DNA from 4 places in the Brenneria tiliae genome. Region 1 is predicted to be linked to each of the others. Evidence: predicted binding sites of a transcription regulator. Region 1 holds the regulator's gene; each other region holds the start of a gene.

Region 1 (7,523 bases):
CGGGCGGCGTTGACGATAACGATACCGAACACCATCGCGCCCAGCGTATCCATGGTGAGATAGCCGTTCACAAAACCGTTGGAGAATGGCACATGCTGATAGGTTTCCGTCGCCGGGATGGGCGAACCGGCCGGCCACAGCACCGCGGCGATGCCCAGTACCGTCAGGGCGGCGATTTTCAGCGGCGCCAGCACGTGACCTACCGTATCCAGCAGTTTTCCGGGGTATAACGAAACCGCGATGACGATCGCAAAGTAGATCAGGCTATAAATCAGCAGCGGAGAAGCCGCGTTTCCCACCAGCGGCGCCAGCCCGACCTCAAACGAGACCGTGGCCGTACGCGGCGTGGCGAACAGCGGGCCAACCGCCAGATAGCAGACGGTCGCCAATACCACCCCCGCCTTTTTGCCGATCGGGGAGCTTAATGCGTCAATACCGCCGCCGACGCGCGCCAGCGCCACGACGGTCAGCACCGGCAACCCCACCGCGGTAAGCAGAAAGCCGGCCGCGGCCATCCAGACGTGTTCGCCCGCCAGTAACCCCACCATCGGCGGGAAAATGATATTCCCCGCGCCGACAAACAGGGCAAAGGTCATAAAACCTAATGCCATGATATCTTTGGACGTTAAACGATGACTCATAGTTATGTCGCGTTGCCTGTATAAATCGATAAGAAGAAGAAAAAACTGTGCTGCTACCACCGTCCTTCAGCCAAGACAAAGGCGGCGTGCAGATTTATAGGAGTTTGTTTTTGGCGCACAGCCATATTGGGGGGCAATTAGAACGTTTATAGCGCTAAAAGACAAGCCGATATCGAAAAACTAGAGTTTTCAACTGAATTAAATAATGTAAACAACAGATAATATCAACTATCGTAAATTACCTGATACATGATTTGTGCATTTAAAGACGATACATTGCAATAAACTGCACAAAAATCATAAAAAATGCATGATGAAGCCATAGAATAAACTTATGGGATAAAAAAACGCCGGGAGTCTGAGGAATCCCCACAAATCAGGGAAAGGAATGTCTGTAAGCTTGGTGAGGGTTTCGTGCACGCTAACCTCAGTCGATTTCTGCAACCGTCGCTGCACGCGCCCGACACGAGGCGGCTCAGTCGCCGCCGCCCCGTGGCCCCGGGCTTTTCGCAAAATCGCGTCGCTACGCGATGCCTTCGGCGTTCGTGACCGCTGATCGGGCCGCCATTGACGCGCTCCCGGCGCGGCACTGGCTTTCGCCGCGTCCCTGCGGCTCACCCGGCGGTCACGCCCACCTCAGCGCGATTTTTTACGCGAAGGAAAACCTTTAAAAGACCACATCCTGCTATCTAAGACGATCTATCAAATAATACTTAATTATTTTCTGGGGATTCCTCTCGCCAGGAGCGGTTTTCAACGTCGCTCCCGGCGCGGAGGATCTTCAGTATAAAAACGAGGCGATCACCAAACCCGATCGGCGATATCGACCACCAGCCTCAGCTTATTCCACTGCTGCTCTTCCGTCAGGCTGTTGCCCTCTTCGGTGGAGGCGAAGCCGCACTGCGGGCTAAGGCAAAGCTGGTTGATATCGACGAACTTCGCCGCTTCTGCAATACGCGCCTGAACGCTTTGCGCATTTTCCAGTTCGCCGTTTTTAGTGGTAATCAGTCCTAGCACCACCTGCTGATGACCCGGCTTGATAAAGCGTAACGGCTCAAAACCCCCGGCGCGTTCCGTGTCGTACTCCAGGAAGAAAGCGTCCACATTCACTTCGCCAAACAGCGTTTTCGCCACGGGTTCGTATCCGCCTTCCGAAATCCAGGTAGAGCGGAAATTGCCGCGGCAGACGTGCAGCCCAATCACCAGATCGGCCGGCTTATCCGCCAGCGCCTTGTTCAGCACCGCGGCGTAGGTGCGCACCAGCTGGTCGGGATCTTCGCCGCGCTCGCGGATCTGGCGCTTTTGATCGTCCGAGCACAAATAGGCCCACACGGTATCGTCCAGCTGCAGGTAACGGCAGCCGGCATTGTAAAAGGCGTGGATCGCATCGCGCCAGGTTTGCGCCAGATCGTCGAAATAGTCCGCCAGATCCGGGTATACCGTGCTGTCTATCGCTTTACGGCCGCCGCGGAAATGCAGCACGCTGGGGCTGGGAATGGTTATTTTCGCCACCGCATCCCCCGCAATGCCGTTCAGATAGCGGAAATCCTCCAGCATCGGGTGCCGCGGATTAAAGCTCACTTTCCCCGTCACTTTAATGCCCAGCGACTTGGTCTGAATACCGTTGAACTGGATCCCCTGCTCGGCTTCGTAGCGTTCAACGCCGTTCAGCTCGCCGAAGAAGTCAAAATGCCACCAGCTGCGGCGCAGCTCGCCATCCGTCACCACCTGCAGGCCCGTTTCGCGCTGCCGCTCGACAATCCGCAGGATTTCCCGATCTTCTATTTGCCGCAGTTGCAGCGCATCAATCTCGCCGGACTGATACTGCAGGCGGGCCTGCTTGATCGCCGCCGGACGCAGCAAACTGCCGACGACGTCGGCGCGGAATGGGGGAAGTGTTTTAGCCATGGTCGCTCCTGGTTGCCGGCCCGCGCCCCGATGGGCGACGGCGGCGAAATAGTGGAATAATGGGCAGCCTGCGTGATAGTCACCGACGGCAACCATTCAGACATCTGGACGTCTAAATTTACCGTATGCTGCCACGCGCCCGATTCGCGGGCAATTGAAGAATTTTCACCGTGATTGAGTAAATTTCAAGTTTATGCCTCCCCCCCGTCTCAAGGTTAAGCAATGGCGTCCGCCGCCGTCAGGCTAAGGGTTTCACGGTATTTTCAGCCGCGGACGCAGGCGCAATCAGCCGATTCGGCAGCGTAAACACAAAGCGCGAACCGGCCCCCTGCTCACTGAGGATCTCCAGCCGGGAATCATGGTGGCTGAGCGCGTGTTTGACGATCGCCAGCCCTAATCCGCTGCCGCCGGTCTGCCGCGAACGCGCCTTATCGACGCGATAAAAGCGCTCCGTCAGGCGCGGCAGATGTTCACCGGCGATCCCAGGCCCGTTGTCGCTCACCTGAAACTGCGCGCCCTGCGGCGTTTTCTGCCAGCAAACCTCAATACGCGTGCCCGTCGGCGTATGGTTAACGGCGTTGTAGACCAGATTGGAAACCGCGCTGCGCAACTGTTCTTCGTTGCCGAAAATCTGCAGTTGCTCATTCACCCGAAAAACCAGCTCGTGGCGATCCTGGCTCAGCGCCTGGGCTTCACGCTGCAAGACGCGCAGCATCAGCGGCATATCCACCTTCTCGTTGAGATCGATCGCCGCCGCCGCTTCGATACGCGATAACGTCAGCAGCTGTTTTACCAGTCCGTCCATACGCCGCGTTTGCTCCTGCATGGTATTCAGCGCCTTGTTGCGCAGGGCGTTATCCAGCGTTTCATCCTGCATCATCTCCAGATAGCCCTGCAATACCGTCAGCGGGGTGCGCAGCTCATGACTCACATTGGCGAAAAAGTTGCGTCTGGCGCCTTCCAACTGGTGCATCTGCGTAATATCGCGCGCCACCATCAGCAGTTGCCCTTCCGAATAGGGCATCACGCGGAATTCGACGTGGTGGGCGTTATTCAGCTGCAGCGTCAGCGGACGGCTGAAATCCCGCCTTTTCATATAGTCGGCGAATTCGGGATAACGCAGCAGGTTGAGGATATTCTGCCCGTTATCTTCCGGCCAGCGGAAGCTGAGCAGGTGTTGCGCCAGATGATTACACCAGAAAATGGCGCCCTCTTCGGTGGTGATCACCAGCGCATCCGGCAAGGATTCGGCGCCGCTGCGAAAACGCTTAATCAACAGCGCCAGCTCGCGCCGCCGCCGCCGGTTGCGCAGTTGCATCTGATAAAGACCGTAGAACAGCGGTTCCCAGCTCCAGCGGCCGGGCGGCGGGGTCATGCTGCGATCGACCCACAGCCAATAGGAGAGTTTAAGCTGGTTATAAAAATTCCAGCACAGCGCCGCCAGAACGGCGGCTAACAGAAACCAGGGCAGATAGCCGAAGATCAATCCCAGTAATAGCGCGGGCAGACAAAAAAAAGCCAACTCCAGCGCCAGCCTTTTCCATGAGAGAGGTTCTAGCACGTTAATGTTTCTCCGCTACGGCAACCTTCAATAACGCGTTGAAAAACGATACCCCGTTCCCCGAACGGTCTGCACCATTTTGTCATGCCCGCTGGTTTCCAACGCCTTGCGCAGCCGGCGGATATGCACATCAACGGTACGATCTTCCACATAAACGTTAGTGCCCCACACATGATTCAGCAACTGCTCGCGGCTGTAAACCCGCTCAGGGTGCGTCATAAAGAAGTGCAGCAGTTTAAATTCCGTGGGCCCCATATCCAGCGCGAGTTCTTCCGTCGTCACCCGGTGGGAGGAGGGATCGAGGCTCAATCCGCGCATTTCAATCACCTCTTCAACCGCCATCGGCGAAATGCGGCGCATCACCGCCTTAATTCGCGCCACCAGCTCCTTGGGGGAAAACGGCTTGGTAATGTAATCATCCGCGCCGACTTCCAGCCCACGCACGCGGTCCTCTTCCTCGCCGCGCGCGGTCAGCATCATAACCGGGATATCGCGGGTAAGCGCCTCGCGTTTCATATGCTTGATAAACTGCAGGCCCGAACCGCCCGGCAGCATCCAGTCCAGCAGCACCAGCTCTGGAAAAGGCTCCGACAGTTGCGTTACCGCGCTGTCATAATCTTCGGCCTCGACCGGCTGATAACCATTCTGCTCCAGTACGAAGCATACCATTTCCCGAATCGGTGCTTCATCTTCCACGACCAATATGCGTCTAGCCATCATTAATCCTGCCATTAATCATCGTCGCCGTTGCATGCGGAAGGCATTATGCGTCAGTTTTGTGACAGATTTATTAAAAGGATTTTTTCAACCTCGCACAATAACGGCCCGACGCATTTTCGAGCCGCTTTCCAAACTTTCGGTTTTCGCCACGACAGTGCCCCGATGGCTGTTTATAATCAACCGCATTGCGATTACATGCCGTTCAGGGAGTTCCATGCGTATTATCCACACCGCCGACTGGCATCTGGGACAGTATTTTTACACCAAAAGCCGGGCGGCCGAACATCAGGCTTTTCTGCACTGGCTGCTGGAACAGGTCGAACAGCAGCAGGCGGATGCGGTAATAGTAGCAGGGGATATCTTTGATAACGGTTCGCCGCCGAGCTATGCGCGGGAAATGTACTACCGTTTCGTGGTCGATATGCAGCGCACCGGCTGCCGGCTGGTGGTGCTGGGAGGCAACCATGATTCCGTCGCCACGCTGAACGAATCGCGGGATCTGCTGGCCTGCCTCAATACCCGGGTTATCGCCAGCGTCGACGGCGACGTCGACAAACAGGTGCTGGTGCTGGAAAACCGCCGGAATCAGCCCGGCGCCCTGCTGTGCGCCATCCCTTTTTTACGCCCGCGCGATCTGATCGCCAGCCGGGCCGGGCAATCCGGCGATGAAAAACAGCAGGCCCTGCTGGACGCCATCACCACGCATTACCGGCAGTGTTACCAGTCGGCCTGCCGGCAGCGCGATATTCTGGGGCTGCCGCTGCCCATCATCGCCACCGGGCACCTGACCACCGTCGGCGTCACCGCCTCCGATTCCGTGCGCGATATCTATATCGGTACGCTGGATGCGTTTCCGGCGCAGGCTTTTCCGCCGGCGGACTATATCGCCCTCGGCCATATTCACCGCCCGCAGCGGGTGACGAAAAGCGCGCCCATTTACTACAGCGGCTCCCCCATCCCGCTGAGCTTTGATGAATTAAGCAGCCGGAAATCGGTTTATCTGGTGGATTTGGCGCCGGGCAGTCCGCCGACGGTAGAGGCGCTCCCGGTGCCGGCCACCCAGCCGATGCGCCTTATCAAAGGCGATCTGGCGGAAATAGAACGGCAGTTGGCCGCCTTCAGCGATTATCAGGGCGAAAAGCCGGTGTGGCTGGATATTGAAATCACCACGCAGGATTATCTGAGCGATATGCAGAAACGCATTCAGACGCTGACCGACGGTTTACCCGTCGAAGTGCTGCTGTTGCGCCGCGCCCGCGAACAACATCTGCAGGCGATAGTGCGCCAGCAGAAAGAGACGCTGAACGAGCTGACGGTGCACGAGGTTTTCGAACGCCGGCTGGCGAGCGCCGCCGATCTGGAAGAGAGCCGTCAGCAGCGCGTACGCACGCTGTTCGATCAGGTGATGGATGAATTGGAAAATAGCGAGCCCGCCGCATGAAAATACTCAGCCTGCGGTTAAAAAACCTCAATGCCCTGAAAGGGGAATGGAAAATTGATTTCACTCGCGAGCCCTTTGCCAGCAACGGCCTGTTCGCCATTACCGGCCCCACCGGCGCGGGAAAAACCACGCTGCTCGACGCCATCTGCCTGGCGCTGTATCACGCGACGCCGCGGCTGAAAAACATTTCCGCCAGCCAGAATGAGCTGATGACCCGCAACACGGCGGAGTGCCTGGCGGAAGTGGAGTTCGAGGTCAAAGGCGTCGGTTATCGCGCCTTCTGGAGCCAGCGCCGGGCCAGAAACTCCCCGGACGGCAACCTGCAAACGCCGAAAGCCGAACTGGCGCGCATGGATGACGGCACGATCCTGTGTGAAAAGCTGACCGAAAAGCTGGAGATGACCGCCGCCATCACCGGGCTGGATTTCGGCCGTTTTACCCGCTCGATGATGTTATCGCAGGGGCAATTCGCCGCCTTTCTGAATGCGGACGCCAACGAGCGCGCCGAACTGCTGGAGGAACTGACCGGCACGGATATATACGGGCTGATTTCCGAGCGCGTTTTCGACCGGCACAAACAGGCCAGAATCGCCCTGGATACCCTGCAGGCGCGCGCGGCGGGCATCGAACTGCTGGATGACGAACAGCGCCGGCAACTGGAGGCGCAGCTGTCATCGTTGACGCAACGGGAGCAGGCGCTGATTAGCGAGCGTGAGCAAGCGCTAACTCATCAGCGCTGGTTTGAACAACTCGCTCAACATCAGCAATCGCTGACCGCCGGCAAAGAGCGGCTCGCCGCGGCGGAGGAGGAGATGCGGCAGGCGCAGCCGGCGCTCGAACGGCTGACGCAAAGCGAACCGGCGGAAAAACTCAGGCCGCTCCAGCAGGAGCGGGACCGTTGCCACGCCGAGTCCGCGGCGCTGCAAAAGCAGCTCGCCGCCCTGACGCAACAGCGGCTAACCCAGGAGAGCGTTCTGCTGGCGCTGCGCCGGCAAGAGGATAAAACGCAGCAAGAACTGCGCCGGCACGCCGACCACCGCCAGCAGCAGGAGACGCTGATCGGGGAACGCATCATTCCGCTGGATCACCAGATCGACACCCTGCGCCAGCAGAGGGACAAACAGCAGCAGGAACTGGAGCAAACGCAGGCGCGCCAGCGGGACGATCGCCGCAAGCTGGAACAAACGGAGCGGCAGTACCAGTCCGCCCGGCAACGGCTGGAGCAGATCCACGACTATCGCCAACGGCACCC
Region 2 (7,523 bases), on a different contig from region 1:
GCGCGGCAAGGTGGTTATCGCTTTTTGACGGGAAACACCAGCCCCGCAAGGGGCTGGTCAACAGCGGATCAGTACAACAGGCGGGCACGGATAGTGCCGGGTATCGCCTTCATCAGCTGTAACGCCGTGTGCGCGCAGTCAGTTTCAACATCAATCACCACATAACCAATCTCCGCGCTGGTTTGCAAATACTGCGCGGCGATATTGATGCCCTGTTCGGCAAAAATCTGGTTAATCTTGGTGATAACGCCCGGGCGGTTTTCATGAATGTGCAGCAGGCGGGCGCGGGCGCCATGGACGGGCAGCGAAACCTCTGGGAAGTTGACCGCGGACAGCGTGGAGCCATTGTCCGAATATTTAGCCAGCTTTCCGGCGACTTCATCACCGATATTTTCCTGAGCTTCCTGCGTTGAACCACCAATATGCGGCGTCAGCAACACGTTATCAAACTCGCATAGCGGTGACAGGAACGGCTCGCTGTTGGATGCCGGCTCTTGCGGGAAAACGTCAATCGCCGCGCCGACGATATGCTTACTGGTCAATGCCTCGGACAGCGCGGCGATATCAACCACCGTACCGCGCGAAGCGTTAATCAGAATCGAACCCGGCTTCATCAGCGCCAGCTCTTCGGGCCCCATCATATTCTGGGTGCTTTCCGTTTCCGGCACGTGCAGGCTGACCACATCGCTCATATTCAGCAGATCGGAAAGATGGCGAACCTGCTGAGCATTCCCCAGCGGGAGCTTACTTTCGATATCATAGAAATAAACGTGCATACCCAGGCTTTCCGCCAGAATGCCCAACTGCGTACCGATATGGCCGTAGCCGATGATACCCAGCTTCTTGCCGCGCGCTTCATAGGAGCCGACGGCCAGCTTGTGCCAGACGCCGCGGTGCGCTTTGGCGTTCGCCGCCGGAATGCCGCGCAGCAGCAGCAGCATTTCGCCAAGCACCATCTCAGCTACCGAGCGGGTATTGGAAAAAGGCGCGTTGAATACCGGAATGCCGCGTTTTGTCGCCGACGGCAGCTCAACCTGATTGGTACCGATACAAAAACAGCCGACCGCAATCAGTTTTTCAGCGGCGGCGAAAACGTCTTCCGTCAGATGCGTACGCGAGCGAATACCGACGAAATGCGCGTCGCGGATGGAGGCTTTCAACGCTTCCGGTTCCAGTGCGCCTTTGTGATATTCGATGTTGGTGTAACCCGCGGCACGCAGATTTTCCAGCGCGCTCTGATGCACGCCTTCAACGAACAGAAACTTAATCTTATCTTTTTCTAATGATACCTTTGCCATTTCCCGACCTTATTTTCAGACTTCAGATGCGGCAGTTTGTAAACAACCTCTGCCAACATAACAAAAATTACGCCGCCATCAATACAACCGATTGCCTCTCGCGTACGGCTCGTTGCAGGAGCGCTCAACATTTCTGGCAAAAAATATGGCTAAATAGGCACATCGCCATATCGACGATAAACAAAATAAGAAAAAGTGATATTAAGTGCCAAAAATGAGCTATTGACGACAAATTCATTTTTATACAAAAAATTTTCCGGCGCGGCAATCCGCCCGCGCCCGGCACGGCGGGAGCGTTACCTGACCGTTTTCACCCCCGTCGAGGTACCGACCAGCGCCACATCCGCGCCGCGGTTGGCGAACAGCCCTACGGTGACGACGCCGGCAATGCCGTTAATGTGATTCTCAACGGCAACCGCATCCATAATGTTCAGGTTGTGAACATCGAGAATAATATTGCCGTTGTCGGTCACCACGCCCTGACGATATTCCGGTTGTCCGCCCATTTTGGCCAGTTCGCGCGCCACATAAGCCCTGGCCATCGGGATAACCTCAACCGGCAGCGGAAATTTACCCAGCACGTCCACCTGTTTTGACTCATCGACAATGCAGATAAACTGACGGGCGATGGCGGCAATGATCTTTTCCCGGGTCAGCGCCGCGCCGCCGCCCTTGATCATCTGCATATGCCCGTTGATCTCGTCCGCGCCGTCGACGTACACGTCCAGGGAATCCACCTCGTTACAGTCAAAAACCGGGATCCCCAGGCTTTTCAGTTTGGCCGTCGAGGCATCGGAACTGGATACCGCACCGGTAATCTGCCGTTTGATCGACCCCAGCGCATCGATAAAATGCGCGGCGGTCGAACCGGTTCCCACCCCAACGATGGTATCGGGGCGAACGTAATCAAGCGCCGCCCAGCCAACTGCTTTTTTCAGTTCATCCTGTGTCATAGTCTGTTTCAGGCCCATAGCTACGAAAGTACGAAAACGTGTGCGTATTATAGAACACCCATGGGGGGAAATGGCGTAAATTCCCCCCGCCGCCGGCGCATTATTTTATCGCCGCCGCAGGTATATAAGATTTCTGCATGGAAAAGCGCAAAATGTGGCATAGTGAAAAAAACAGATTTCGTTCAGAGGAATTTTTACTTTCATGAAACGCCCGGACTATCGAACGCTTCAGGCTTTGGACGCCGTTATCCGCGAACGGGGTTTTGAGCGCGCCGCGCAGAAGTTATGCATCACGCAATCGGCGGTATCCCAGCGCATCAAGCAACTCGAAAATCTGTTCGGTCAGCCGTTGTTAGTCAGGACCATCCCTCCCCGCCCCACCGAGCAAGGACAGAAACTGTTGGCGCTGCTGCATCAGGTCGAGCTGCTGGAAGAAGAGTGGCTGGGTAATGAAGCCAGCAGCGATATTCCGCTGCTGCTATCGCTGGCGATCAACGCCGACAGTCTGGCGACCTGGCTGCTGCCGGCCCTGCAACCGGTGCTGGCGGACTCGCCCATCCGGCTCAACCTGCAGGTGGAGGACGAAACCCGGACCCAGGAAAGATTACGCCGCGGCGAAGTGGTGGGCGCGGTGAGTATTCAGCCACAGCCGCTGCCAAGCTGTCTGGTGGATAAACTGGGCGCCCTGGACTACCTGTTTGTCGCCTCCCCCGCCTTCGCCGCCCGCTATTTTCCCAACGGCGTGACGCGCTCGGCGCTGCTACGCGCGCCGGCGGTGGCATTCGATCATCTTGATGATATGCATCAGGCGTTCCTGCAGCAAAACTTCGATTTATCCCCCGGCAGCGTCCCCTGCCATATCGTGAACTCTTCGGAAGCCTTCGTGCAGCTGGCCCGCCAGGGCACTACCTGTTGTATGATCCCGCATCTGCAAATCGAGAAAGAACTGGCCGACAACGAACTGATTGATCTGACGCCGGGGCTGTTTCAGCGCCGGATGCTCTACTGGCACCGTTTCGCCCCGGAAAGCAGGATGATGAGAAAGGTTACCGATGCCCTGCTGGCGCACGGGCATCAGGTGCTACGACAGTCTTAAACGCCGTTAGTTTACGGATTCCGCTGCAGTTCAAACACCACATCGACCTGATCGTCAAAGTGGATGGTTTGCTGTTCATAGGTTTGCGCCGCTTCGCTTTGAGCCGCCACATCCGCCGTTTTAAACATCCGGGCCACCGGCATGGGCTGATAGTTGGCGACGTGGTAGCGAATACTGTAAATCGGTCCGAGCTTGGCGTTAAATCCCTGAGCCAGGGATTGCGCCTGACTGGTTGCCTGCTCAATGGCCTTTTTACGCGCCTCGTCACGGTAGGTATCCGGATTGGCCACCCCCAGATCGACGGTGCGAATTTCATTCAGACCGGACTTCAGCGCGCCATCCAGCAGCTCATTCAGCTTATCCAACTGGCGCAGCGTCACCTCGACCTGACGCACCGCGCGATATCCTTTCAGCACCGCACCGCCGTTCTTCTGGTAATCATATTCTGGTTGGGTGCGTAAGTTGGCCGCATTGATATCTTTCTTTTCAATGCCGTTTTTCGCCAGAAAATCAAAATACTGGGCGACGCGGGCATCAACCTGTTTTTTCGCATCCGCGGCATCTTTGGACGACACGCTGACCTCAATCGCCAGACGGGCGATATCCGGCGTGGCATCAACGCTGGAGGTGCCCGACGTCACGATATGCGGGCCGTCCGGCAATTCCGCGGCCAGGCCGACAGCCGGGGCGCCTAAACCGACCATAGCGGCCAATGCCAATACTTTTAGCTTCACAATGTCTCCTTTATTGATATTTTGTCGCCGAGACGGCCGCCTGAACGGCTTACCGTCGTCTGTTTTCCACCGCGGCGGTAAACGGACAGCATACCGCGCGGCCGACACAACAAAATATAGGTGAATTTCCGAAACCTGGGGCTAAAGCCGGGTAATTTATTGCCCGCCGTAGCGCGCCAACTGGAAGGCAATTCCCCACATCACCACGCCGACGAACAGGTTAATCACCCGCTGCGCGCGCGGCGTATTCAGCCACGGAGCCAGCCAGGCCGCCAACAGCGCCAGAGCAAAAAACCACAGGAAAGACGCGGTGATGGTTCCCAGCGCAAACCAGCCGCGGGCCCGATCGGCAAACTGGTTGCCCAGGCTGCCCAGCACCACGAAGGTATCCAGATAGACATGCGGATTGAGCCAGGTGACGGCCAGCAAGGTCGCCATAATGCGCCCGCGGCTCTGCTTCATCACCGCGCTTTCGACCCGCGCCAAATCCTTACTGAATGCCGTCTTGAACGCGCCCCAGCCGTACCACAGCAGAAAAGCGACGCCGCTCCAGGTCACCAGCCCCATCAGTAATGAAGACTGGCTGAGCAACGCGCTGCCGCCGAAGACGCCCGCGCAAATCAACGCCACATCGCTAAGCGAGCACAGGAGCGCAATCATCAGGTGATATTGCCGCCGAATCCCCTGATTCATGACAAACGCATTCTGCGGGCCCAGGGGCAGAATCATTGCCGCGCCAAGAATAAATCCCTGTAGATACACCGCCAACATCACCGTCTCCCTGCAACAATCATGGTTGAGATGAGCGGCAGTTTATGGAGCGCTTTATATTAATGGAAATTTAAATTTCTAATAACACATTAGAAACCCTAATAACAAAGAGGAAAGATTAACCTTCTCAGGGATCGCGGGGCGGGAAAACGGAAGACGCACGCTCCTTCTTCTGGAGAAAGAAAGTGATAAAAAACAGCGAAAGCATAAACGGCAGCTCGTACAGCTCTTCCATCATATTTTTATACCGTTCGTCATACACAAACAGAAACGCCAACAGGCGCTGATGCTCTATCACGTCGGAAATCAGATAACAGCTCACCATCAGCCCGATGTCCCAAACCGGCAGGGTTTCCGTTTGCAAACGCCGGATGATTTCACGCCTGATAGAGGGAAGTAAGAGCATCAGCAGGGGAACGCCTATCAGCACGACGGATATCGCCCGGAAATAGATCCTCGGCGCATCCGGCAGATAATTGCGCCCCCAGCTGATGCCGCGGCCAAAAAGCACCAGCCACAGGCTGATGCTCCATAACCAGAAAATACGCTTATCCCTTTCGCAGCGTAGCGGTTTGATATAAAACCAGGTGAATATCGCCCCGAACAATAGCCAAAAAGACTGGAATAACTCAATGGAATCAAGAAATTCCTGACTGGCGGGAAGGACATGCTGTCCGATGTATGGCAGAAACAGGGCAAAAAGAAAAATGACGACCGTATGAAAATACGGCGTGCGGTCTAGCTTCATTGTCGGTATCAAACAAAAGGAAAAATGAGGTGGGCTACGATAGAACAAAAGCAGAATATTATCTTCACCTTTAAAGCGATTATGTTGCGTAACGCGCCTTTTGGGATGGGTATTGCGCTATTACGGCGGGAACGTTATCCGGGAATGACATTCCCGGATAACCCAGCCAATAGGTCAGTTCGCGCCCTGCCGCTCGGCGTTATACAGATGCACATCCATCTGCGGGTAAGGGATGCCGATACGATTTTCGTCCAGCGCCCTCTTGAAGCTCTCCAGCAGATCCCAGTACACCGCCTGAGCATCGCCGTTGGCGGTCCACACCCACACCACAAAGTTAAGCGAGGACGCCGCCAGTTCATTCAGCCGGATGGTCACGCCTTTATCGTGCTGGATACGTTTATCAGCCGCCACAATATCGCCCAGTAGCTTTTTCACCACCTCGATATCCGCATCATAGGCCACGCCGACAACGATCTCGGTGCGCCGATCGGGCTCACGCGAGCTGTTGATGATATTCCCGGCGATGATCTTGCCGTTCGGCACAACGATAATCTTACCGTCGGCGGTACGCAGCGTGGTGGAGAAAATCTGCACCTGCGTCACCGTGCCGGCAATACCGCCCAGATCGACCCACTCGCCGACCCGGAAAGGCCGGAAGGTCACCAGCAGCACGCCGGCCGCAAAGTTTGCCAGCGACCCTTGCAGGGCCAAACCAACGGCCAAACCCGCCGCACCCAGTACCGCGATGACCGATGCCGTTTGTACGCCGACCCGGCTCAATACGGCAATCAGCGTAAACGCGATAATGCCGTAGCGCACCAGCGCCGCGAGGAAATCGGCCACCGTTGAATCAATAGAACGGCTCACCAGCAGGCGATTCAGCGTTCCGGACACAATTCGGGCGATAACCAGACCAACAATCAGGATCAGTAAGGCGGCGACGATATTAACCACGTACTGCAACAAGATATCCTGGTGGCTGACCAGCCAGCCGGTCGCCTGTTCTACACCAACGTTCAGTTCTTCCATTTAATGACTCCTGTTTCTTGCGCTCTCTGACCGAGCGTCACTTTCACACCAAAAAACCGCAATCTGCGGCGAAATCCGTACCTATAAATAAGGCTCCCGTGGGAGCCTTAGCGATATACCCGTTATACTTCAAGCTGCAGATGCGTTGGCTGCGCTCAGTCACCCGAATCACTTACTTGAGTAAGCTCATCGGGACTCCTTCCCTTGCCGCCTTCCTGCAACTCGAATTATTTAGGGTATAAACCTTTAAGAATCTTAGTTAAAGAACGTCGATAGCGTTCAGTTCTTTAAAGGCTTTTTCTAAACGCGCAACCATTGTGGCCTGTGCGGCACGCAGCCATGCGCGCGGATCGTAGTATTTCTTGTTCGGCTTTTCAGCGCCTTCCGGGTTGCCCAACTGAGCCTGCAGATACCCTTCGTTTTTCTTGTAGTACTGCAGAATACCTTCCCAGGTCGCCCACTGGGTATCGGTGTCGATGTTCATCTTGACGACGCCGTAACCCACCGCTTCTTCAATTTCCGCGGCAGAAGAACCGGAACCGCCGTGGAACACGAAGTTCAGGCTGTTGTGCGGCAGGTTGTATTTTTCAGAGACGTAATCCTGCGAGTTGCGCAGAATTTTCGGCGTCAGCTGAACGTTGCCCGGCTTGTAAACGCCGTGCACGTTACCGAATGACGCGGCGATAGTGAAGCGCGGGCTGATGGCATTCAGTTTTTCATAGGCATAAGCCACGTCTTCCGGCTGAGTGTACAGCGCGGAGTTATCCAGATGGCTGTTGTCCACGCCGTCTTCTTCGCCGCCGGTGCAGCCGAGTTCGATCTCCAGCGTCATACCCAGTTTCGCCATGCGAGTCAGATATTTGCTAGAGATTTCAATATTTTCTTCCAGAGACT
Region 3 (7,523 bases), on a different contig from region 1:
GGGCGAAACTTGCCCAGCGGCGTCATCCGCAGATGATTGTGCCGATAGTCGCCCAGCATCGGCATGGCGCAGCGAACCAGCAGCGCCTGAGCCTCCGGCAACAGGGCGGCGATCCGCTCGGCGCCCATCAGCGTATAGGGATGGCGCGGCGCCTGCCGGGCCAGCTCGTCCAGCGCGCTTAACGGCTGGTCGACGGGCTGTCCGTCCGGCAGGCAGGCGAGCAAATCCAGCGCGCCCGAAGAAAAATGCAGGGCGCTTTGCCCGGCGCTGACGATAGCGCAACGTTTGCCCTGTTCGGACAGCCGGATGCCGCAGGTTAACCCCGCCAGCCCGCCGCCGATAATAACCGCGTCATACCGCATGCTGTTCCTCCCGCGCATCATCGGCCGTCAGGCCGCACAACCCCTGATATACCCAACTGGTAAACTCGCTTTCACGCAGGGTATTGCCCCAGGCGACCGGGCGAATGCCTTTCCAGCGTTCATTGAGAAACTGGCTGAGCTGGACGATGGATTGCTCCGGCGTCGACTGCCCCAGCCGGCACAGCAATCCCGCGGCCCGGCAGGCGCAAAGCTCGCCCTGGCAGGTTCCCATCCCGACGCGGGTGCGGCGGCGTAAATCAATCAGATTATTAACCTGGAGCGACTCCACCGCGTAACGCACTTCGCCGGCGGTAACGGCTTCGCACTCGCAGACCAGGCTGCCGTCCAGACGCTCGCCGGACAACAGACGCCCGGCGCGTTCGCCGTGGCGGTAAATCGCCGATCCGCGCAGCGGCGCGGACAACGGAAAGGCGCTGTTTTGGGAGTCCGATAGCGGGCTTTTCGGCGCGGAGAAATGCCCGACGGAGGCGGAGCGGCGCCCGGCGGATTGAGGTTCCGCCGCGCGTTCCGTGCCGGATTCCGAACCGGGCAACGGCGTCTGCGCCGTGGTACAGGCCACGTCGCAGCCCAGCTTTTCACAGATTTTATCCGTCACCCACTCGGCCATCAGCCGGTAGGTCATCAGCTTACCGCCGGTGATGGTAACAAAACCCTCCAGACCATCGCGGCTGGCATGGTCGAGCAGCACAATGCCGCGGCTAACGCTGCGCCCGCTGGGGTCGCTGTCGCTCGCCACCAGCGGACGCACCCCCGCATAGGCGCGGAGAATGCGCGTATCCGCCAGCTGCGGCGCCAGTTTGGCGCCTTCGCGCATCAGGATTTCCACTTCCGCGGGCGTGACCGTCATATTATCGATCTGATCGTAATCGATATGGGTCGAGGTAGTGCCGATCAGGGAGATGGTGTCTCCCGGCACCAGAATGTCGGCATCGGCCGGTTTGCGGCAGCGGTTAATCACCATGTTGTTGATACGGTGTCCCAGAATCAGCAACGCCCCTTTCGCCGGGAACATGCGTACGCGCAGATCGGCATACTCGGCGATATGTTGCCCCCAGATCCCCGCGGCGTTGACCACCACCTGGGCGTAGATCTCGCCGGCGACGGCGTTTTTATGGTCGAATACGCGCACCCCGGTGATGCGGTCGCCCTGGCGGATCAAACCGATAACCTCATGATAAGTCAGCACCTCGGCGCCGTGCTCAGTGGCATCGATGATATTGGCCGAGGTCAGGCGGAAAGGATCGATGGTGCCGTCCGGCACCCGAACCGCGCCAATCAGCGCCGGGTTGGCGGCGGGCTCCAGACGCAGCGCCTCCTGGGGATCAATCGCCTGGGCGTTGATCCCCGCCTGTCGGCAGGCGGCGATAAATTGGCCCTGATAGGCGAGGTCGTCTTCCGGCAAGGTCAGAAACAGGCCGTCCGTCGGCTCCACGCAGTGGCGGGCTATGCGCTTGAGCACCTGGTTTTCTTCAATACATTCGCGCGCGGACTCGCCGTCCGTCACCGCATAGCGCGATCCGCTGTGCAGCAAACCATGGTTGCGCCCGGTGGCGCCGGTGGCGATATCAAAGCGTTCGATCAACAGGCAGCGCAATCCCCGCAGCGCGCAATCCCGCACGGTTCCCGCGCCCGTCGCTCCACCGCCAATCACAATGACATCGGTTTCCCGGTATGACCCCTTATTTTGCATACGCCCTCTTCTCGCGGATCCTGACCTGGCGCTATTGGGACACAAAATACAAGGTTAATGTTTGATAAAGAGCAAAAACGAACATAAAACGAAAATTGAATAGTCATTAAAAGTCACATATGTGATGGGTGTCACCAAAATCAATTCCATAATTGCATAAGCCTTGTTAATGTAAGTAAGAAAAAATGTCATACCTTCATAAAAATGTAACATTTGAGCGATAACTCACAGATGAAAAGGGCGAAATTGGATAGTCTTACCTTCGTTATAGAACAAAAAATTATCGTTTTTGGGCGTATTGGAGGCAGAAATGCTGAGTATTTTTAAACCCGCTACACACCAGCCCCGCGTCGCAGCGGATCAGGTCGATCCACTGTATCGTCGCCTGCGTTGGCAAATTTTCATGGGCATCTTCTTTGGCTATGCCGCTTACTATCTGGTGCGCAAAAATTTCGCCCTGGCGATGCCATTCCTGATCGAACAAGGGTTCTCGCGCGGCGATCTCGGTTTCGCGCTATCCGGCATTTCGATCGCCTACGGCTTTTCCAAATTTATCATGGGTTCGGTCTCCGACCGCTCCAATCCGCGCGTGTTCCTGCCCGCGGGCCTGATATTGGCGTCAGCGGTCATGCTGTTTATGGGGTTCGTGCCCTGGGCTACCTCCAGCATTGCGGTCATGTTCGTGCTGCTGTTCCTGTGCGGCTGGTTTCAGGGCATGGGCTGGCCGCCGTGCGGACGCACCATGGTGCACTGGTGGTCGAAAAAGGAACGCGGCGGCATCGTTTCTATCTGGAACTGCGCGCATAACGTCGGCGGCGGTATTCCACCGCTGCTGTTCCTGCTGGGGATGGCCTGGTTTAACGACTGGAAAGCCGCCCTGTATATGCCGGCGTTTGCCGCCATTCTGGTCGCGCTGATCGCCTTTGCCCTGATGCGGGATACGCCGCAGTCCTGCGGCTTACCTTCGATCGAAGAGTATAAAAACGACTATCCGGTTGATTATGATGAGAAAGCCGAAGAAGAGCTGACCGCGAAGCAAATCTTTATGCAGTACGTTTTCCCCAACAAGCTGCTGTGGTACATCGCCATCGCCAACGTATTTGTTTACCTGCTGCGCTACGGCATTCTCGACTGGTCCCCGACCTATCTGAAAGAGGTAAAACATTTCGCGCTGGACAAATCCTCCTGGGCCTATTTCCTCTACGAATATGCCGGCATCCCCGGCACGCTGCTGTGCGGCTGGATGTCCGACAAAGTGTTTAAAGGCAACCGCGGCGCCACCGGCGTGTTCTTTATGACCCTGGTCACCATCGCCACCATAGTGTACTGGATGAACCCGGTGGGCAATCCGCATGTGGATATGGCGTGCATGATCACCATCGGCTTCCTGATCTACGGACCGGTAATGCTGATCGGCCTGCATGCGCTGGAGCTGGCGCCGAAGAAAGCCGCGGGTACGGCGGCCGGGTTCACCGGTCTGTTCGGTTATCTCGGCGGCTCCGTCGCCGCCAGCGCCATCGTCGGTTACACCGTGGACTTCTTCGGCTGGGACGGCGGCTTTATGGTGATGATCGGCGGCAGCATCCTGTCGGTGCTTCTGCTAATCGTCGTCATGATCAGTGAGAAAAAGCATAAGGAAGAGTTAGCCAGACAGGCATAATCCCGTCTTGTAAGCATCCCTCTGGCGGCGTCCCATCGACGCCGCCTTTCTCTTAACAGATAAGAGGTTTGATCGCATGAATTTACCGAAGGGTTCGACATTAAAGACGGCAAACGGGTACCAGGTTATCCCCAGCGTTTTCCCATGTGGAAATCCGACTTTCGCGTCCATACCTTTCAGAAGAAATTGAATTTATTCAGGGCCTGAATCACTCGACCGGCAAAAATATCGGTATCTATCCTGAAATCAAAGCCCCGTGGTTCCATCATCAGGAAGGCAGAGACATTGCCCGCGAAGTGCTGACGGTACTGAAGCAGTATGGCTACCCCCGGAAAAGCGACCGGGTATTCCTGCAATCTTTCGATGTCGCGGAGCTTAAACGCATCAAGAGCGAACTACAGCCCGAAATGAAGATGGACCTGAATCTGATACAGATTATCGCCTATACCGACTGGCAGGAAACCTATGAAAAACAGGCCGACGGAAAGTGGCTAAACAACGACTATGACTGGATGCTCAAGCCGGGCGCCATGAAGCGGATTGCCGCCTATGCCGGGGACATCGACCAGCTTTACCATATTCTTTATCAACGGGCGGACGTCGACGGCCTGTTCACCGATTTTCCCGACAAGGCCGTGGACTATCGGCACAAGCCGCGCTGAGCGCGGTTATCGCAGGAACAAATCCCGCAGGTAGTTCGGCACCGCGCTTTCCGCGTTGCTGCCGATCACCTCCAGCGCCGGCAGCACATTCTTCAAACGCTGGTGGGCGTTTTGCATGATGCAGCCTTTGCCCGCCATCGACAGCATTTCGTAGTCGTTCATCCCGTCGCCGAAAGCGATGCACTCGCGCAGCGAAAAGCCGATGATCTTCGCCACCTGCTCCAGCGCGTGGCCTTTGGATACCCCGCCGGCCATCACTTCCAGGCAGGTCAGCGTGGAAAAGCTCACGTTGACGCGATCGCCCCAGCGCGCGTTGATCGCCTCTTCCAGCGTCAGCAGCTGCTCGTGGGAATCGCAGGTAAAAAAGATCTTGCTGACGCCGTCGGTCTCCAGCAGGCCTGGCTCGAACAGCTGGTACTTAAACACCGACTCTTTAAAAAAACGCTCCTCGTCCGGGCTCTGACGGTTCATAAACCACTCATCGTCGCGGTAAACGTGCGTCAGCATATCCGGGTTGTGGTGCGCCACGCCGTAAAGATCGCGGGCGATGTCCGGGTCCAGATTATGGCTGAAGATCAAATCGCCCTGGGTGTTGTGCACCCGCGCGCCGTTGGAGGTGATCATAAACGCGCTGATGCCCAGACCGTCGCGGATTTGCGCCACGTCCATATGGTGCCGCCCCGTCGCAAAGACAAAATGAATCCCCTTTTCGGTCAACAGCTTGAGGGTTTCTTTCGCATAGGGGGAGAGCGTATGGTCGGGCGACAATAGGGTGCCATCTAAATCGGAAGCTACGACATGGTACATAACGGTGAGATCCAACCTCTGGTGGTAATTTAATAATAGCGAGCAAAATGCTCCAGAATCAGCTCGAATGCCTGAGCACGAATGTTATCTTTCTCAAACAGAATCTCATGCCGCGCCCCGTTGATAATCCGGGGTGCCCCGCCCGCACAGGGGTGACCGCTCTGCGCCAGAGCCTGACAAAACCGATCCTGGCTGCGGTTATCCACCACCCGATCTTCTTCCGCCTGCAACAGCAGCAGCGGCGTAGTGATATCGGCGGCCTGCTCCAGCAACTCCCGGCCTACCGTCAGCGCTTCGCGTACCCAATGGTAGGTCGGTCCGCCAACGCGCAGCTCCGGGGCGTCCGCATAAAATCTGACGCTGCGCCGGTAGCGCTCGCGGCTGTGGGTCAGCATATTGACCACGTAAGGCAGCGGCCGCCATTGCCCGGTGCCGATGGCGTAATAGTCGCGTATCGCGGGGCGGCGCTCCGCCCAGTCGACGATGCGCCATGCCAGCCAGTTTGGCATCGGCAGATGAATGCCGCACATCGGCGCGCAGAGCGCCACGGCATCGAAAGCCTGCGGCTGGCGCGCCAGAAACCGGGCCAGGATCGCGCCGCCCATCGAATGAGCCAGCGCAAATCGACGGGTATGCGCCTGCGGGGCAATCTGCTGTTGCCACAGCAGTTCGACATCATCCACATAATCGCTGAAGCGCACGACGTGCCCGCGGTGGCTATCGGCGAGCAGGCGCCCGGAACGCCCCTGCCCGCGATGATCCATCATCAGTACGTCATAGCCGTTATGGAAGAGATCGTAAGCCACTTCGCCGTATTTTACATAGCTTTCAATACGTCCGGGGAACACCACGACGATTTTATCGTGTTGCGGCGCGCTAAAACGCACAAAGCGGATCGGCACATTATCGACGCCGATAAACTCCCCTTCTTCGCGCTGACGCCAGAAATCCAGCAACGCCCCGGTAGCAAAGGCAGAAAACTGCGCTTCACGCGTTAACAGGCTACTGAGATACTGAGTCATCCACACACTCCGGCGCAGGCCAGTAAAGCTATCGGAACTTTTGAGCTATAGCGCAACTATATGCATCGGCGTATTGTGGCATAAAAAATCGCAGGGAGCGATTTTCAACGTTGCGTAGCAACGGCCCGTAGGGTGGCGGGCAGGGATAGCCCGCCATAAAAAATTTCCGGGAGCATTCGCAAGTGACCTTCGACTGGTGGTTAACCTATTTACTGACGACGCTTATTCTCAGCCTTTCGCCCGGTTCGGGCGCCATCAATACCATGAGTACCGGCATCAGCCACGGTTATCGCGGCACCATCGCCTCGATAACCGGTTTACAGATCGGTCTGGCGGTACACATCGTGCTGGTGGGCGTCGGGCTGGGGGCGCTGCTGGCGCAGTCCGTGCTGATTTTCGACCTGCTGAAATGGCTGGGGGCGGCGTACCTGATCTGGCTGGGGATCCAGCAGTGGCGCGCGGCAGGCTCGCTGGATATGCGTGCGCTGGCCAGCACCCTGCCGCGCCGCAGGCTATTGAAGCGCGCGGTGCTGGTTAATCTGACCAACCCGAAAAGCATCGTGTTTCTGGCGGCGCTGTTTCCGCAGTTTATCATCCAGCATCAACCGCAGGCCGCGCAGTATCTGGTTTTGGGCGCCACCACCATTATCGTCGATATTATGGTGATGATCGGCTATGCCACGCTGGCCAAGCGTATCGCCGGCTGGCTGAAAGGCGCCCGGCAGATGCGGATACTGAATCGAACTTTCGGCTCGCTGTTTATCCTGGTCGGCACGCTGCTGGCGAGCGCCAGAAAAGCCTGAGCGGGCCGGACGCTACTCGTCGTCGCCGTTATCAACGTGATCGCGGATCATCGACATAAAGGACGCGCCGAAACGCTCCAGCTTGCGGTGCCCGACGCCGTTGATATTCAGCAGCTCCGCGGCGGTGATCGGCATCAGTTCGGCCATCTCCAGCAGGGTGGCGTCGCTGAACACCACATAAGGCGGAATGTTGGCCTCATCGGCAATGGATTTGCGCAGCTTGCGCAGTTTGGCGAACAGCTTACGATCGTAGTTTCCGCCGTAAGACTTCTGGCTGGCGGCGCGCGGCTTCAGGTTAATCACCCGCGGCACCGCCAGCTGCAACGGCACTTCGCCGCGCAGCACCGGACGGGCCGACTCGGTGAGCTGTAACGCCGAGTACTGGGCGATATTCTGCTGCAGCAGCCCCAGATGAATCAGCTGGCGCAGCACGCTGACCCAGTGCTCCTGAGATTTATCGCGCCCGATGCCGTACACCGGCAGCTTGTCATGAGCG
Region 4 (7,523 bases), on a different contig from region 1:
TCATAGCCAAAGCCTGTTCAATTTCTTTATCGGACTCTGATAGCAATGCTTCCGCTTTCTCTGCGGAAAAGCCGAGATCTGAAAAAATATTATCGGTCGCCGCCGTGATATGGCGAGACTTAACGTCAATATGATTAGTCATTTTTCCTTTCTCCGCTCAGTGATTACCGCTTGATAACGTACCTTACCCCTCACGTATGTATAAAATTTTATACATCCTGCAAGGAAGCTCAATAAAAATCACCGTATTGAGAAAGGTGGAGTGGAACATTGGGATAGGAGTCGATAGATTCTGCAACAGTGAACCACGGAAACAGGTGGTATTGGAACCAAGCGGGGAAAAACAGCAGGCACGTACAACAACTCAACAACGGACAATCACCATACAATTCAACAACAAAACCACCACGGGGCGGTATATCCCTACCCATCCCCGTATTTTTCCTAAAACCAAGTAAAAGCAAACCTCGTTGGCAAACTACCCCTGTTTTTTAACCTCTTTCTCCACCAGCAGTTTTTCCAGCGCGTCGCCGCCCAGATGGCGGAAATCCTGACCTTTGACGAAATAGAAAATAAATTCGCAGATATTCTGGCAACGGTCGCCGATACGCTCGATGGAACGGGCGCAGAACAGCGCCGTCAGCACGCTGGGGATAGTGCGGGAGTCTTCCATCATATGCGTCATCAACTGGCGCACAATCCCTTCGTACTCCTTATCCACCTTTTTATCTTCACGATAGATACGCACCGCCTCATCCAGATCCATCCGGGCGAACGCATCCAGCACGTCGTGCAGCATTTGCACCGTGTGGCGCCCCAGCGACTCCAGGCTGACCAGCAGCGGCTGATGCTGATGAGAGAATTTTTCCAGCGCGGTGCGGCATATCTTGTCCGCCACGTCGCCGATGCGTTCCAGCTCGGAGATGGTTTTGATGATCGCCATCACCAGACGCAGGTCGCTGGCGGTGGGCTGGCGTTTGGCGATGATGCGTACGCAGGCCTCGTCAATCGTCACTTCCATCATGTTGACTTTGGCATCCCCTTCCACCACGCGCTGCGCCAGCGCGGCATCCTGGTTATGCATCGCGGTGATGGCGTCGGTCAGCTGCTGCTCCACCAGCCCGCCCATGGTCAACACCTGGGTGCGGATATGTTCCAGTTCGGCGTTGAACTGCCCGGAAATATGTTTGTTCAGATTCAGATTTTCCATGATGCTTCCCGTAATCAACCGTAGCGGCCGGTGATGTAATCTTCGGTCTGTTTCTGCCGTGGCGCAGTAAACAGGGTGTCGGTATCGCTGAATTCGATCAGTTCACCCAGATACATAAACGCCGTATGGTCCGAACAACGCGCGGCCTGCTGCATATTGTGGGTGACGATAACCACGGTGTAATCTTTTTTCAGCTCGGAAATCAGCTCTTCAATTCTGCCGGTGGAGATAGGATCCAGGGCGGAGCAGGGCTCATCCAGCAGCAGCACGTCGGGACGGATGGCGATGCCGCGCGCGATGCACAAGCGCTGCTGCTGACCGCCAGACAGGCTGTAACCGCTCTGGTGCAGCTTGTCTTTGGTTTCGTGCCACAGCGCCGCCTTGGTCAGCGCCCACTGCACCCGTTCATCCATATCCGCGCGCGATAATTTTTCAAACAAGCGTACGCCGAAAGCGATGTTGTCGTAAATGGACATCGGAAACGGCGTCGGCTTCTGGAAAACCATCCCAACCTTGGCCCTCAGCAGCGCGATATCCTGTTTATCGGTCAGGATATTATTGCCATCAAGCAGAATATCGCCTTCGGCGCGCTGCTCCGGATAGAGCTGATACATTTTATTCAGGGTACGCAGCAGCGTGGACTTGCCGCAGCCCGAAGGGCCGATAAAGGCGGTAACCTGATTGGCGGCAATATCCAGCGTGATATCCTTTAGCGCATGGAACTTCCCATAATAGAAATTCAGATTGCGAACCTGGATTTTACTGGTGGATGTCTCAGTAGCCATACTCATCAAGACTTCTCTCTTTTACACGGGCGCTGCAAGGCAACGCCTTAAAATTATTAGTGTTTCTTGGCGGAAAAAATAACCCGCGCCAGAATATTCAGCAGCAGAACGCACAGGGTAATCAGCAATACCCCCGCCCAGGCCAGCTGCTGCCACTCGACGAACGGACTCATGGCGAACTTGAATATGGTGACCGGCAGGTTGGCGATCGGGTGCATCAGGTCCGTGCTCCAGAACTGATTGGAGAGCGAGGTAAACAGCAGCGGCGCGGTCTCCCCGGCAATGCGCGCTATCGCCAGTAAAATCCCGGTCATAATGCCGGAAACCGAGGCTTTCAGCGTGATGGCGGAAATCATCTTCCATTTCGGGGTTCCCAGCGCATACGCCGCTTCGCGCAGGCTGTCCGGCACCAGCTTGAGCATATTTTCCGTGGTGCGGATAACAATGGGTATCTGCAACAATGCCAGCGCAATCACCCCGGCCCAGCCGGAGAAGTGCTGCATTTTCGCCACCACCAGGGTGTAGACGAACAGCCCGACCACGATGGACGGCGCGGAAAGCAGGATATCGTTAATAAAGCGAATCACTTCGGCGACCCATGATTTCCGCCCGTATTCCGCCAGATAGATACCGGCCATAATCCCCAGCGGCGTGCCCAATACCGTCGCCCACAGGATCAGCAGGCCGCTGCCGACGATGGCGTTCGCCAGCCCGCCGCCCGGGCTATTCGGCGGCGGCGTCATCTCGGTGAATAACGCCAGCGACATGCCGTCCATCCCTTTGCTGATGGTTGAAAACAGGATCCACACCAGCCAGAAAAGGCCGAACGCCATGGTGACCATGGATAAACACAGGGCTATGCGGTTTTTCTGACGCCGCCAGGCCTGCATTTTATGTCGCGAACGCGCCAGCGACGCTTGTTGTTCCGTGTTTAACGCAGCCATCAGCGCGTCCCCTCATTCTTTGTCAGACGCATAATCATCAACTTTGAGCACGCGAGAACAATAAAGGTAATCATAAACAGGATCAGCCCCAGCTCCATCAGGGCGGCGGTATGCAGGCCGGACTCCGCCTCGGCGAATTCATTGGCCAGCGCCGAGGTAATACTGTTGCCGGGCATATACAGCGATATGCTATCCAACTGATAGGTATTGCCGATAATAAAGGTCACCGCCATGGTTTCGCCCAGCGCGCGCCCCAGCCCCAGCATAATGCCGCCGATCACCCCGTTCTTGGTGTAAGGCAGAACGATATGCCAGATGACTTCCCAGGTGGTGCAGCCAATACCGTAGGCGGACTCTTTCATCATCACCGGCGTCTGTTCAAACACGTCGCGCATCACCGCCGCGATGTACGGAATAATCATGATGGCCAGAATCACCCCGGCGGCAAGAATGCCGATGCCAAACGCCGGACCGGAGAACAGCGCGCCGACAATCGGGATACCGGACAGCACGCTGCCTAACGGCTGCTGGAAATATTTGGCGAACAGCGGCGCGAAAACAAACAGCCCCCACATGCCGTAGACGATGCTGGGGATGGCGGCCAGCAGCTCGATGGCGACGCCCAGAGGACGCCGCAGCCAGCCCGGCGCCAGCTCGGTCAAAAACAGCGCGATGCCGAAACTGATCGGTATGGCGATAATCAGGGCGATCAGCGAGGTGACAATGGTGCCGTAGATCGGCACCAGGGCGCCGAACTGCTCGGCCGGCGCATCCCAGTCTTTGGTCCACAGAAAGGAAAAGCCAAATTTTTCGATGCTGGGCCAGGAAGCCACAATCAGGGAAACAATAATGCCCCCTAACAACAACAGCGTCACCAGCGCGGCCAGTTTCACCAGCGCGCCAAAAATGATATCGCCATGTTTCCCGGGGGCTTTGATAGTTGGCTTGTACTCAGCCATGCGTCTCTCTTCTCAATTTAACCGCGTTTGATACCAAAGTGCCGTTGGGGCAAAGAGATCTGGTGACCTCTTTGCCCCATTATCAATCCAGCAGCAACTTAGCTAACGGCCTTGCGATCAAACACAAGGAACCTGGTACGATTTTAGTACAATTATGCTTAATGCAATTGTTTTTAATACTAATTATCTTGATGCCGGTTATTTTTAATACAGTGCTTTACCGCTGCCGTCTTTGATATTGGCCTTCCAGGCGGCGCGGATCTGCTCTACCACTTCAGCGGGTAAAATAGCATAATCCAGCGCCGTTGCCTCATCGCCGCCTTTGGTATAAGCCCAGTCAAAGAACTTCAGCACTTCGGCGCCCAGCTCGGCTTTAGGCTGCTGTTTCTGCACCAGAATAAAGGTGGTTGAAGAGATCGGCCAGGCATCCTCGCCTTTCTGGTTGGTCAGATCCTGAGCGAAAGACGCGCTCCAGTCTGCGCCTTTGGCCGCATTACTGAAACTTTCCCCGGTCGGGCTGACGACTTTACCGTCCGCGGAAACCAGTTTGGTGTAGGCCAGATTATTCTGCTTGGCGTAGGCGTATTCAACGTAGCCAATGGAACCGGGCAGACGCTGAACGAACGCGGCAATCCCGTCGTTGCCTTTGCCGCCCAGACCGGTCGGCCAGTTAACCGTGGAGCCGGAACCGATTTTTTCCTTCCATTCCGCATTCACTTTCGCCAGGTAGCTGGTGAACACGAAAGAGGTGCCCGAACCATCGGCGCGACGCACCACCGCAATATCCTGATCCGGCAGCTTGGCGTTCGGGTTCAGTTTGGTGATGGCGGGATCGTTCCACTTCTTGATTTTACCCAGATAGATATCACCCAGCGTTTTACCGTCCAGCGTCAGATCGCCGGATTTGATGCCCGGAATGTTAACCGCCAGCACCACGCCGCCGATAACCGTCGGGAACTGGAATAAACCATCCTGCGCCAGCTTATCGTCGGACAGCGGCGCATCCGTCGCGCCGAAATCCACGGTCTTGGCGATAATCTGTTTTACGCCGCCTGACGATCCGATGCCCTGATAGTTGACTTTATTGCCGGTTTCTTTCTGATAGGTGTCGGCCCATTTGGCATAGACCGGCGCGGGAAACGTCGCTCCGGCGCCGGTGAGATTGACGGCGGCAAAGGTGGAAACCGCCGTCAGCGAAAACGCCGCCGCGGCGATACTGGCAATAGTGGTACGCATGATTTTCATAATCCCTCCTGTGGGATAGCAAAAATGTCGACCCGAAATCGTGATTAATCAGAGTGTAGTGTGCAGGAGGAAAAATAGGACAGTTGGGTGACAGTAAAATGTATGTAATGTGACAGTTTTATGACATAGCGGACGATACAGACGCTTTTACGATAAACACGCGCTTATCGACAAATTTACGTTTTGCTTATTTTGCGCATTCTGACCTGTTTTGCAGCATGGGCAAGGCGCTTCGTTCTGCAATACAACGCAAAGATAAAAAAAGCGCGGCTATTCATTAACCAGCGACAGCACCAAAGCACAACGAATTCACCAATGAAGAAAATCACTTTTTTCGTATCATGCAATCCTTCAACGAAGGCGGTGTATCCTGATGTGGCAATCAACATAAAAAAAACAATAATAAATAGATAATTAAAAAAAACTAATCCCTGCACCTGCCCACGCGCGATAAAACGAGCGGCAGAAAGTAAAATGATTAAGAAAATCGACATGGCGCCAAAATATATCGATATAAAAACGACTGGCGCCAGATGGAAAGAATATAACGTAAATACCATATTTACTGAAAACGCTACCAGTAAAATGAGGTAAATTCCACCGGCAGCAAAAGGGTGGGGAATCGCCTGTTCATAAAGGGGTTTATCAAAATAGTCTTCCATTTCCCGCGTTGAGCGCTCGGTCAGCGTATATCCCCCTTGCCGGATTGCCGTATCAATCTCTTTCCCATGAGCGATGAGATCCTGAAAAGTGCTGCCAACAATGAGCTCTATCCACTTCATTTTATTGTCGCCAGAGACTGAAGAGTGCCCAAAACATAATTTCCTGTACGTCGCACATTACCAGGCGCGGCAACCACACCGCTAACGGCGCTTCCGGTAAATGCCATTGCGCTATTAAGTGTATTGATCAACTGTTTTTGCAATTCTCTTTGAACAGGCTCAACAGGAAAACGCTTCGGATAGATTCCTGCACGAATCATCGCTTTAATTTCTTTATTGGAAATGCCAGGGTTTTGAGCTTTGATAATTTGCTCTGTAAGACGAGCGCGATCCTGACGCGGATAGGTTTTTAACCAGTCACGAACTTTCAGCGATGATATAGATTTCATGGCGTTATATGTTCTTAATACCTCTCTCAGCGCACCACCCGCCGCCGCAAGCGAGATCAAATCCAAAGCCGTTGAAGTCGCTATATACCAATCCTCTGAATCCAACCAGCTAACCGTTTGAGAATCTAATAATCCAATATCTACTACGCGCAATGTACCGTTAATACATTGAGCCCCCGTCGCCATCGTGCCCGCATAAGCAAGAACAGCTAATGCACCACTGGCGCCAGCAGTGATAGGCATAGCCGAAGATCCGAAAATAAAAACAGCAGCAGTTAGTAACGAAGCGCCACAGGATAATGCCGTTGATGCAATTTCCACCCCCAATGAAGGTGAAGATACAGCCTCTTTGATGCTCTTTTCCGTAAAGTGACTATTAAATTGAGGCACTTTGCTGACAACCACATGCGTTACCTGACTATGCGACGGATTGGCATAGCGGCGAGAAGGGCGAACCAGAAAACTGCGGGCGCCATCATTGAAAATGATGCCGGCCTGATTGAACGTGCGATGGCAATCCATCGCCTGCCCCAGCGCTTTAAAATCAAAGTCCGCCCCGGCGCCATTTCCCATCCATCGGGAAAAATCGTAATTCGTTAATCCATGTTCAGCAGAATAATTCAGCGCAGTCATTTATCTATCTCCATCCGTTGGGGAAAATTAGCGACTATATATGCTCCCGCATTCTCTTATTACCCACAATAGATTGCAAGATGCCGGAAAGCGGCCATGGCTTTTCGCGGGATATCGCGCGCTGACCGCGGCGATATCCCGATACCCTGCTTTATTATTTGCCTGACGGATCGGTTGCCCCGTTATCCCAATTTACCTCCAGCGGCGAAAAATCAGCGAGGTATTGATGCCGCCAAAGGCAAAGTTATTGGACTGCACATAGTCGGTGTCGATATAACGCGGCTCGTCCATAATATAATCCAGCGCGCCGCAGTCTTCCGCCGGCTGCCGCAGATTGAGGGTGGGGGCGAACCAGCCTTCGCGCATCATTTCAATACTCATCCAGGCCTCCAGCGCGCCGCAGGCGCCCAGGGTGTGGCCGAAATAACTTTTCAGGGAAGAAATCGGCGTCGCGTCGCCGAAAACCGCCGCCGTCGCCAGGCTTTCCGCCACGTCTCCGCGATCCGTCGCCGTGCCGTGCGCATTGATATAACCGATATCGCCGGCGCTCAGCCCCGCGCAGCGCAGTGAACCCTCGATACAAATCTGCATGGTTTCGCGCTGCGGCTGGGTGATGTGCGCCGCGTCGCAGTTGGT

Evidence for each region. The regulator PhoB, encoded in region 1, activates phosphate uptake and scavenging genes when phosphate is short. The targets are predictions, from matches to a motif close to CTGTCATAAAACTGNCNNAT.
Region 2: serA (phosphoglycerate dehydrogenase) is a predicted target of PhoB. The motif match lies at 1,325-1,344, and genes of this name have one in related genera.
Region 3: glpT (glycerol-3-phosphate transporter) is a predicted target of PhoB. The motif match lies at 2,267-2,286, and genes of this name have one in related genera.
Region 4: pstS (phosphate ABC transporter substrate-binding protein PstS) is a predicted target of PhoB. The motif match lies at 5,251-5,270, and genes of this name have one in related genera.

The regions. Positions count from the first base shown of each region.
Region 1 is NZ_JAKPCB010000089.1:11,069-18,591, forward strand. It holds gene brnQ (branched-chain amino acid transport system II carrier protein) at 1-641, opposite strand, end outside; gene MFP24_RS04045 (cobalamin-independent methionine synthase II family protein) at 1,443-2,549, opposite strand; gene phoR (phosphate regulon sensor histidine kinase PhoR) at 2,788-4,110, opposite strand; gene phoB (phosphate response regulator transcription factor PhoB) at 4,138-4,827, opposite strand; gene sbcD (exonuclease subunit SbcD) at 5,045-6,271, shown strand; gene MFP24_RS04065 (SbcC/MukB-like Walker B domain-containing protein) at 6,268-7,523, shown strand, end outside.
Region 2 is NZ_JAKPCB010000100.1:155,948-163,470, reverse strand. It holds gene MFP24_RS16005 (zinc-binding alcohol dehydrogenase family protein) at 1-28, shown strand, start outside; gene serA (phosphoglycerate dehydrogenase) at 69-1,298, opposite strand; gene rpiA (ribose-5-phosphate isomerase RpiA) at 1,595-2,251, opposite strand; gene MFP24_RS15990 (LysR family transcriptional regulator ArgP) at 2,454-3,347, shown strand; gene MFP24_RS15985 (oxidative stress defense protein) at 3,359-4,081, opposite strand; gene argO (arginine exporter ArgO) at 4,238-4,852, opposite strand; gene MFP24_RS15975 (hypothetical protein) at 4,980-5,600, opposite strand; gene mscS (small-conductance mechanosensitive channel MscS) at 5,775-6,629, opposite strand; gene fbaA (class II fructose-bisphosphate aldolase) at 6,889-7,523, opposite strand, start outside.
Region 3 is NZ_JAKPCB010000096.1:171,284-178,806, forward strand. It holds gene glpB (glycerol-3-phosphate dehydrogenase subunit GlpB) at 1-362, opposite strand, end outside; gene glpA (anaerobic glycerol-3-phosphate dehydrogenase subunit A) at 352-2,073, opposite strand; gene glpT (glycerol-3-phosphate transporter) at 2,384-3,733, shown strand; partial or broken gene glpQ (glycerophosphodiester phosphodiesterase) at 3,806-4,395, shown strand; gene yigL (sugar/pyridoxal phosphate phosphatase YigL) at 4,402-5,202, opposite strand; gene pldB (lysophospholipase L2) at 5,232-6,224, opposite strand; gene rhtB (homoserine/homoserine lactone efflux protein) at 6,407-7,027, shown strand; gene recQ (ATP-dependent DNA helicase RecQ) at 7,040-7,523, opposite strand, start outside.
Region 4 is NZ_JAKPCB010000101.1:44,202-51,724, reverse strand. It holds gene MFP24_RS17180 (helix-turn-helix domain-containing protein) at 1-142, opposite strand, end outside; gene phoU (phosphate signaling complex protein PhoU) at 479-1,210, opposite strand; gene pstB (phosphate ABC transporter ATP-binding protein PstB) at 1,225-2,001, opposite strand; gene pstA (phosphate ABC transporter permease PstA) at 2,052-2,939, opposite strand; gene pstC (phosphate ABC transporter permease PstC) at 2,939-3,898, opposite strand; gene pstS (phosphate ABC transporter substrate-binding protein PstS) at 4,103-5,143, opposite strand; gene MFP24_RS17150 (hypothetical protein) at 5,320-5,925, opposite strand; gene ssp4 (Ssp4 family T6SS effector) at 5,922-6,887, opposite strand; gene MFP24_RS17140 (beta-ketoacyl-ACP synthase) at 7,080-7,523, opposite strand, start outside.